Ignicoccus hospitalis KIN4/I: one gene and its partner. The protein of the gene in region 1 binds, or shares a complex with, the protein of each later gene. Links are inferred from orthologs where the notes say so. Each region holds a gene or a part of one and is shown on either strand. Other genes may lie near its edges.

Region 1 (4,085 bases):
TCTTTATCCTAACCTCGTCGTCCGGCCTCTCTTCTTCGCTCTTCTTCGATATGATTACTTCTACACCCTCTACGCCCACTTTGAGTAAGACGTGCGCTATCGCCCTGTCGGTCAACCTGACCACTTGGTTGCCGCTCTTGTAGACCTTGCCGGCTATGTACTTCTCGAAGCGCGCCCTCTCGCCCCTAAGCTTGCCGGAGACCTTCACTTGGGCCCCTATAGCCCCCGCCCCCATTATCCTCCTGAGGGTCGTGTAGGCGGCCCTCCTGAAGTGGAACCCCCTCTGGAGGGCGTTCGCCAGCCTGAAGGCCATGACTCTAGCGTCTAGCTCGGGCTCCTCAACCTTTACTACGGTCACTTGAGGGTTGGGTATGCCGAACCACTCTTCCAACACCTTCGTTATTTGTTTAATGGTCTGGCCCCTCCTCCCTATTATCGCTCCCGACCTCTCCGCGTATATTATGACCCTCGTACCCATGGGCGTTTTCTGCAGCTCTACCTTGCTGTAGCCCACGCTGTGAAACTTGTACGCTAGGTACTCGTCAACCTTGACTTGCGTTAAGGCTTGTTCCAAGAAGTACTTCTTTATGTTCTTTTTAGCCACGCTCAACTTACTCCACCTCCTCCACGATCACCTCTAGGTGAGTCCTCCTCTCGAACTCGGGCGTGGCCCTCCCGAAGGCGCGGGGCATCCACCTTTTAATCGTCATCCCCTTGTGAGAGGCAATATGTACTATCTTTAGCTTTTCTACCTCGAGCCCCTTGAACTCCGCGTTAGCCTCGACGTTCTTTAATAATTTCAGGAAGTACTTGGCGGCCTTTACCGGGTACCTCCCCATGGGGATCCCGTGCTTGTCCGCCAGCCCCCTCTTGTGGGCTACCTTTCCGTGGTACCTCCTATAAGGCACGGGCTCCTCCATCTTTATTACTCTCTCAAGGTAAGCCTTGGCCTCAGTTAGTTTCATACCCCTTATCACCCTCGCAAGCTCCGTGGCTTCCTTGGGCGATATCGGCGCGTCCCACATCATCGCTTTGGCGGTCTTCTCCGGGTTCTTCTCAGCTATATCAGTGGAGTAATGCCACGTGGGCACGGTTCACACCTCACTTGGCCGCTACGAACAAGCTGCTCCTGGTCGCCTTCAGGCCGGGCTCACCGTGCTTGACCACGGCGGTGGTGTGGCTGAACTCTCCCAAGTAGTGCCCTATCATCTCCGGCACTATTTTGACCGGCACGAACTCCTTGCCGTTGTAAACCTCTATAGTCAGCCCTACCATTATCGGGAGTATGACCATGTCCCTCACGTGGGTCCTTATCTTCACTTTCTTGCCTTTCTCCATTTCCTTTCGGGCCTTTAACACCTTCTCCAAGAGCCTCCTCTGAGCGTCGTTGAAGCCCCTCTTCAAACTCCTCCTCTGCCTAGCCGGCAACAACTCTATGAAGTCGTCTAGGGGCATCTCCAACAGCTCTTCCAACGTCTTCCCGCGGTACCTAAACTTCTTCCACGCGGCCGGCACTTCCAAATTTCGATACCCCGCCGCCCTCCGGGAAGTTTCTAATAAAGCTCGATTCTCTCCTTTGAAATCGTAACCGGGACGCTCTATGATAACTAGTTAACACCTACCGCCCAACCTCAAAATTTCCTTATGCCGCTACTCAGAAGACGGGAAGTTGAATGGTAGCGTTTGATATTGATAGAAAATTTGGGGGAGAGGAAAGCGACGACGTGGAGGACGTCGAACTCCTCAAGAGAAAAATAAACAGGCTGACTAAGGAGGTAAAGAGACTCAAGTCCGAGCTGGAGTACTGGAAGGGGGAGGTCAACAAGCTGACCAACCCGCCCCTCATAGAGGCGACCTTGCTCGACGTCTTGCCTGACGGGAGGGCGGTGGTGAAGTCCAGCGCCGGCCCGGTCCTAGTGGTCGAGGTAAGCTCCCGCGTCCCCAAGGAACTGCTCAAGCCCGGCATAAGCGTGGCGGTTAACCAGAGGGGTTCAACTGTAGTGGACGTGTTGAAAGGTTTGGAGGATCCTTACGTAAAAGCTATGGAGGTTGTCGAACGCCCCAAGACAAGGTATAGCGACGTAGGAGGGTTGAAACAGCAGTTGGAGGAGGTTAGAGAGGTTGTGGAACTTCCCTTGAAGAATCCCGAAATGTTCAAGGAGATAGGAATTGAGCCCTTGAAAGGAGTCCTACTCTACGGCCCTCCCGGCTGCGGGAAGACCTTGATCGCGAGGGCGGTGGCGGGCGAGGTAGGGGCTACCTTCATAAGGGTCGTGGGGAGCGAGCTAGTTAACAAGTTCATAGGCGAGGGGGCGAGGATAGTCAGAGAGGTCTTTAACATGGCTAGGAAGAAGGCGCCCAGCATAATATTCATAGACGAGATAGACGCCATAGCCGCCAAGAGAATAGAGATGGGTACCTCCGGCGAGAGGGAGGTGCAGAGAACGTTGATGCAGCTCTTGGCGGAGCTCGACGGCTTCGACCCTCTGAGCGGGGTAGCGGTCATAGCCGCCACGAACAGGCTGGACATACTCGACCCCGCGATCTTGAGGCCGGGACGGTTTGACAGAATAATCTACATCCCGCCGCCGGACAAGAAGGGTAGGCTAGAGATATTGCAGATCCACACTAGAAACATGAGGATGGCGGACGACGTAGACTTGGAGAAGATAGCGGAGATGACGGAGGGGGCTACCGGAGCGGACTTGAAGGCGATAGTGACCGAGGCCGGCTATAATGCCCTCAGAAACAAGCGCAAGTACGTAACTATGGAAGACTTCTTAGCGGCCGTCGATAAGGTTATGAGAAAGAGGGCCGGCGCAAGCTACCGCCTCAGCCCCAGAGAGGGCGCGCCGATACAAATACACACCATGTAGCAAACTTATTAACCCCAATGGGGGAAGTCCCCAACGGCGGGGAGACCTAGCGGGGTAGGGCAGCCTGGTAGCCCGCGGGGCTCATAACCCCGAGGTCGGTGGTTCAAATCCACCCCCCGCTACCACGCGGGGCCCCGCCACCACCCTACACCTCGTCCTACTCTTCCCGCTCCACGAAGTCCAACTGCTTGCCCCCGAAGTCAGGTTCGGGCCTCTCATCCCTACTTAATTTTAATCCCAACTAACCCGCTGAACGGGAGTTAATGCTTGCAAACCAGAGCCGCGCTAGCGAACAGGGGCTGGAGGACAATATCCTTCTTGATGAAGCCAATATACGAGATATATGAAAAGAAGCTGGAAGCGGAGATAAGCAAGGACCATTTGCCCAAACACGTAGCAATAATTCCCGACGGCAACAGGAGGTGGGCGCGGATGAGGGGGCTCCAAGAGTGGTTGGGTCATAGAGAAGGCTACAAGAAGATGAGGGAAGTGTTAATGTGGTTGTTGGAGTTAGGGATAGAGGTGGTCACAGTCTTCGCTATGTCGACGGAGAACTGCACTAGGAGGAGCCCGGAGGAGAGGGAAAAGCTTTACGAGCTCATAGCCGGGGGCTTGAGGGAGCTCGCCAAGGACGAGATAGTTCACAGAAACGAAGTAAAGGTCATGGTAATAGGGAGAAGGAACTTGTGGCCCAAGGAACTCCTCGAGGCCGCTAAGGAGGTAGAGGAGGCTACGAAGGGTTACAACAAGAGGGTGATAAACGTCGCCGTGTGTTACGGGGGCCGACAAGAAATAGTTGACGCGGTGAGGAAGATAGCTTGGAAGGTGAAGAGGGGGGAGCTGGAGCCGGACCAGATAGACGAGAACGTGATCACCCAACACTTATACACGGAGAACTTACCCGACCCCGACTTGATAATAAGGACGAGCGGGGAGGAGAGGATAAGCAACTTCTTGCTCTGGCAGTCGGCGTACAGCGAGCTCTACTTCGCCAACATCTACTGGCCAGAAATAAGGAGGATAGACATACTGAGGGCCCTCCGGGACTACCAGAGGAGGCAGAGGAGGTTCGGGCGCTGAGCGAGGTCGGCTAGGGGGGCCCTCTCCGCTCACCCCTCGCGACCCGGACCAACTCCTCATCCGTAGAGCCGAAACCCCCCGACCTGCCGTCGTTTGGGGGCAACTCCTCGACCTCGACCGGCTCCAAGT
Region 2 (4,184 bases), 130 kb from region 1 along the record:
TAGGGGACGGCCTTCAGCAGGACGGTGTAGCGGGGGTCCACCAGCTCCTTCAGCCTCTCCACGGCCTCGAAGGGGTCTCCCTTGTACTTTATTATTAAGTAGCTGGGCTGCTTCCTCACTACGTAGAAGTCCTTCCCCCAGTAGCTCCTCAGCTCGGCCTCCGCCTTGTGCTCCCGGCCCCTCCAGCACGCCACGGTGACGTTGAACTCGCTCAAGCCCGAGATACCCCGGGAGCCCGCACAAAGGGTCCCTTTAGTAGGGGCCCGCCGGGTACCGGAGTTGTTGGAGCTGTTGTGCGCGCTCCTCTCTTCCTTGGCCTTCGCGTTCTCTTACCTAGCTTGGAGCTCTTCCGGGAGCTGCGAAGCCCTCCTCCGGGGGATAAGGGCCGTTTACAAGAAGTTGGAAGATCTGGAGGAGAAGGAGAAGTGTTTGAAGGCCAACGCGGTCTTGAGCTTGGTGGAGGCCGCCAGGCTCTTGGCAGAAGACGCGAGGAGGCTCTACGAGAAGACCGGCGACGCGGAGTTCTTGAACGTCGCCACCAAGTGGGAGGAGTTCGTGAGGACCAACGAGGCGGCGGTCAAGAAGGCCTTGGGTTACGCCTCAAAATAGCATTATAAACTGGAAGCCCCTTGCGCTCCCGGTGAGCGTATGGAGTACATCTACGCGGCGCTCTTGCTGCACGCAGCTGGTAAGGAGATAACCGAGGACGCCGTGAAGAAGGTGCTGGAGGCGGCGGGCGTCGAAGTGGACGAGACGAGGGTAAAGGCGTTGGTCGCCGCGCTCAGCGAGGTGAACATAGAGGAGGCGATCAAGAGCGCTGCCTTCCCCGTAGCCGCCGCCCCCGCGGCCGCGCCCGCCGCCGCCGGCGGAGAGGCCAAGGAGGAGAAGAAGGAAGAGGAAGAAGAGGAGGAGAAGAAGGAGGCCGTCAGCGAGGAGGAGCTCTCCGCCGGCCTGGGAGCCCTCTTCGGCTAAAACCCCGCTTTTTGTGTACGCTGGGTGTCGCCTTGAGCTTCGTGCCCCCCGACCACCCCAGGTTCCTTTCCCTAATGTATAGGGAGAGGCTGGTCGAGAAGTTCAAGGAAGGGGTAGTGGTCGCGCAAGGCTTGATAGCGCACGGGAGGGGAGAGGCCTTCGATTACATACTGGGCGAGCAGACCATCCCCCCGGCCTTGGAGGCCGAAAAGGCAGCAGCGGCGCTGCTCAAGCTGGCGCGCAAGCCGGTCATAAGCGTCAACGGGAACGCGGCCGCCTTGGTCCCCGGGGAGTTGGTGGAGCTCAGCAAGGCCCTAAACGCCCCCCTCGAGGTCAACTTGTTCTATAGGTCCGAGGAGAGGGCCAAGAGGATAGCTGAGCTCCTCAAGGCCCACGGGGCGGAGGAGGTCTTGTGGAGGCCCGACCAAGAGCTGCCGGGGCTTAGCTCCGAGAGGAGGAGGGTGAGCTCCAAGGGCATAGCCTCTGCTGACGTGGTGTTGGTGAGCTTGGAGGACGGGGACCGCACGGAAGCGTTGAAGAGGAACGGGAAGAAGGTAATTGCAATAGACTTGAACCCTTTCTCGAGGACCTCCCTAACTGCCGACATAACTATAGTTGACAACGTGATTAGGGCAATACCGAACATAACGAAGTTCGTAAAGGCTATGAGCGAGAGGGAGGCGGAGGAGGCTTTGGAGAGGTTCGACAACGCGAGGAACTTGAGGGAGGTGGTCAAATGGATAAAGAAGTGGCTGGATGCTAAGACTTCAGAGCTCCTCTAGGTGTTTTGCTACCTCCTCCACGGTGAGCTTCCTCGCGGTCTTGGTGTCCACCGGGACCACTGCAACTTCGTAAAGCTCCGGGTCCTTCTCGCTCTCCGACACTTGTAGGAACGCCTTGAGCACCAGTTTTACCAACTCGTCCAAGCTCAGATCGTACTTATAGTTAGCTTCCAAGAATTCCATGAGGATGTGGTGGTTCTGGCCTATGGCCACCGCCTTGTAGCTCATGTACTGTCCCGAGGGCTCCGTCATAAACACTTGGGGCTCGTCGTCCACGCCGGCTATTATCAAGGAAACCCCGAAGGGCCTCACTCCCCCGTGCTGGGTGTACACTTGCTTCAGGTCGCTGACTGCCTTGGTGACGTACTCCACCGGGGCGGGCTCGTCGTAGAGGAAGCGGTAGTTGAGGGCCGCCCTCCTGGCCACGTCCACCAACACCCTCCCGTCGGCGGCCAAGCCGGCGAAGCTGGTAACTATGTGATCGTCGATGAAGTGTATCTTCTCAAGCTTGTCGAAGTCCACCAGAGTCTGCACCTTCTTCTTGGAGGCAGCTACGACGACGCCCTCCTTACACTTAGCGCCTATGGTGCTCCAGCCCCTCTTGACGGCCTCGAAGGCGTACTCCACTTGGTAGAGCTTGCCCTCGGGCGAGAACACGGTTATCGCTCTGTCGTAACCTAACTGGGAGGCCAGGCCGAACGCCAACGCTCGTTACCCAAAAACGGGACGCGGGGGAACGAGTATAAATTATCACGAGTGCAGCTTCTTCAAGAACTCCTCGCTGCCCGTGTCGGAAGTTAACTTGCTCACTACGATGCCGGCTATGAAGGACGCCGGCACGCTGTACAGCGCGGGTTGTACGAGCACCGGTATAGGGCCTAAGGCCTTGGTGCCCGAAAGCCTCAGCAGCACGAAGAGGACCGACGTCAAGAGGCCAACCAGCATCGACGCCACCGCGCCGCTCCTAGTGAACTTGTCCCACCACAAGTTCATTATGAGCGTGGTCGCGAACGAGCTGGCAGCTATTCCGAAGGCCAACACCACTAGGTAGGAGACGTCGAAGCCCTTCAGGAGGAGGCCGCCCACTATCGCTACCGCCCCCACTCCCAAGGCCACCAACCTCGCGACGAACAGCTGCTCCTCCTCGCTGGCCTTCCCCTTCCTCACTATGTTAGCGTACAAGTCGTAGGCGACGCTGTTCGTGGCGGCAACCATTAGCCCGCCCACGGTGGAGAGTATCGCAGCGAAGGCGCCGGCCGCCGCCAGTCCCATCAAGAGCTCCCCGCCCAGTAGCTTTCCGCTCATGACCACAGGCATGTTCTTCGCCCACGGCACGTAACCGGTAACCAGCCAGTTAGTGATTACGTAGAAGAGCGCCGTGCCGGCGGCGAAGCCCACGAATATAGAGAACAAGTAGAAGAGGCCTATGTTGAATATCGCCCCTACCGTACCCTTCCGGGCGTCGGAGGGCTTGGGGACGGTGTAGAAGTAGACCAGCACGTGCGGCAGGCCCACGGTGCCCATTATTATTCCCAAGGCGAGGCTGAACTGGTTCCACACGTCCCTCGCGAACGCGCCCGGCTGGGGGAGCCTCGGCAGTTCGGGGTTCTTTTGCAAGACTTCCTCCGCGGCCTTCAAGCTCTCTTGGAGGGCGGTCCTAAAGGTGATCTGGTTTACGTCTATCTCTTTGGGCTCGAAGTACTTCTTAGCTAAGGCCGGCGGGGGGACCTTCCAAGAGCTCTCCAGCAAGTTCGAAGGGCCACCGAAGGCGACCATGTAGGCCGCGAATATTAGCAACATGGAGAACCACAACACCAGCGCTTGGAACACTTGGCTGTACAAGGTGGACCTTATACCTCCCAACATCACCACGAGGACTACTATAGCACCCACCACGACTACTGCTACGTGGTAGGGCCAGTCTAGCAACAAGCTCATGAGGGAGCCGGCGCCTATCATTTGGGGAATCATGTAGAATACCGAGATGATCACCGTGGCTATCATCGCTAGCGCCCTGAGCTCCGGGGCGCCGGAGAACCTCTCGGTCAAGATGTCAGCGACTGTGAACTTTCCTACCTTCCTAATGTATTCCGCTGCCACGAGTAAGACCAAGACCCACCCGGCGAAGTATCCTATGGGGTCCCAGACCCTATCCAGCCCGAAGTTGCTTATCCCCCCGGCGACGCCCAAGAAGGAGGCCGCGCTCAAGTAGTTAGAGGTCAAGGCCCACGCTATGAGTATCCAAGGCACGGAGCGTCCGGCGGCGTAGAAGTCTTGGACGCTCCTAACCCTCCGGTAGCTCCACCACGCGATGCCCATGGTAACTATGGCAACGATTATAACCATTATGAGAGCTACTACGGAGAACATCACTCCTCGCCCCCGGCCTTGAGCGCGTAATACGCTACCACGCCCCAAGTTATCGGGAAC

What was found. The genes of interacting proteins can lie anywhere in the genome.
Region 2: the proteins of IGNI_RS03055 (region 1) and psmA are in contact, whole or in part, in a cryo-EM structure (PDB 6HE5), measured with the Archaeoglobus fulgidus proteins. The link is inferred for Ignicoccus hospitalis KIN4/I from one-to-one orthologs. Residues at the interface, in WP_010879468.1 of Archaeoglobus fulgidus: Asp391, Leu392, Lys393, Gly394, Met396, Phe397, Val398; in WP_010877997.1 of Archaeoglobus fulgidus: Ala30, Arg33, Gly34, Ala35, Asp51, Arg53, Val54, Lys66, Ser79, Gly80, Leu81, Val82, Met166.

What each region holds. Positions count from the first base shown.
Region 1 is NC_009776.1:526,412-530,496, reverse strand. Bases 895-3,774 are described here. They hold IGNI_RS03055 (proteasome-activating nucleotidase), read left to right. Parts: upstream 895-1,673; coding sequence 1,674-2,876; downstream 2,877-3,774. Other genes in these bases: uppS (polyprenyl diphosphate synthase), read left to right, coding at 3,144-3,774; IGNI_RS03060 (30S ribosomal protein S19), read right to left, coding at 1,102-1,521; IGNI_RS03065 (50S ribosomal protein L22), read right to left, coding at 895-1,091. Outside these bases: IGNI_RS03070 (30S ribosomal protein S3), read right to left, coding at 1-610; more of IGNI_RS03065, read right to left, coding at 612-894; more of uppS, read left to right, coding at 3,775-3,956; dut (dUTP diphosphatase), read right to left, coding at 3,967-4,085. UniProt on the Methanocaldococcus jannaschii protein: ATPase which is responsible for recognizing, binding, unfolding and translocation of substrate proteins into the archaeal 20S proteasome core particle.
Region 2 is NC_009776.1:398,216-402,399, forward strand. Bases 600-3,578 are described here. They hold psmA (archaeal proteasome endopeptidase complex subunit alpha), read right to left. Parts: upstream 2,460-3,578; coding sequence 1,740-2,459; downstream 600-1,739. Other genes in these bases: IGNI_RS02335 (hypothetical protein), read left to right, coding at 600-609; rpl12p (50S ribosomal protein P1), read left to right, coding at 649-972; IGNI_RS02345 (4-phosphopantoate--beta-alanine ligase), read left to right, coding at 1,005-1,754; IGNI_RS02355 (sodium/solute symporter), read right to left, coding at 2,505-3,578. Outside these bases: IGNI_RS02330 (THUMP domain-containing protein), read right to left, coding at 1-215; more of IGNI_RS02335, read left to right, coding at 280-599; more of IGNI_RS02355, read right to left, coding at 3,579-4,124; IGNI_RS02360 (DUF485 domain-containing protein), read right to left, coding at 4,124-4,184. UniProt on the Methanocaldococcus jannaschii protein: Component of the proteasome core, a large protease complex with broad specificity involved in protein degradation. The M.jannaschii proteasome is able to cleave oligopeptides after Glu, Asp, Tyr, Phe, Trp, slightly after Arg, but not after Ala.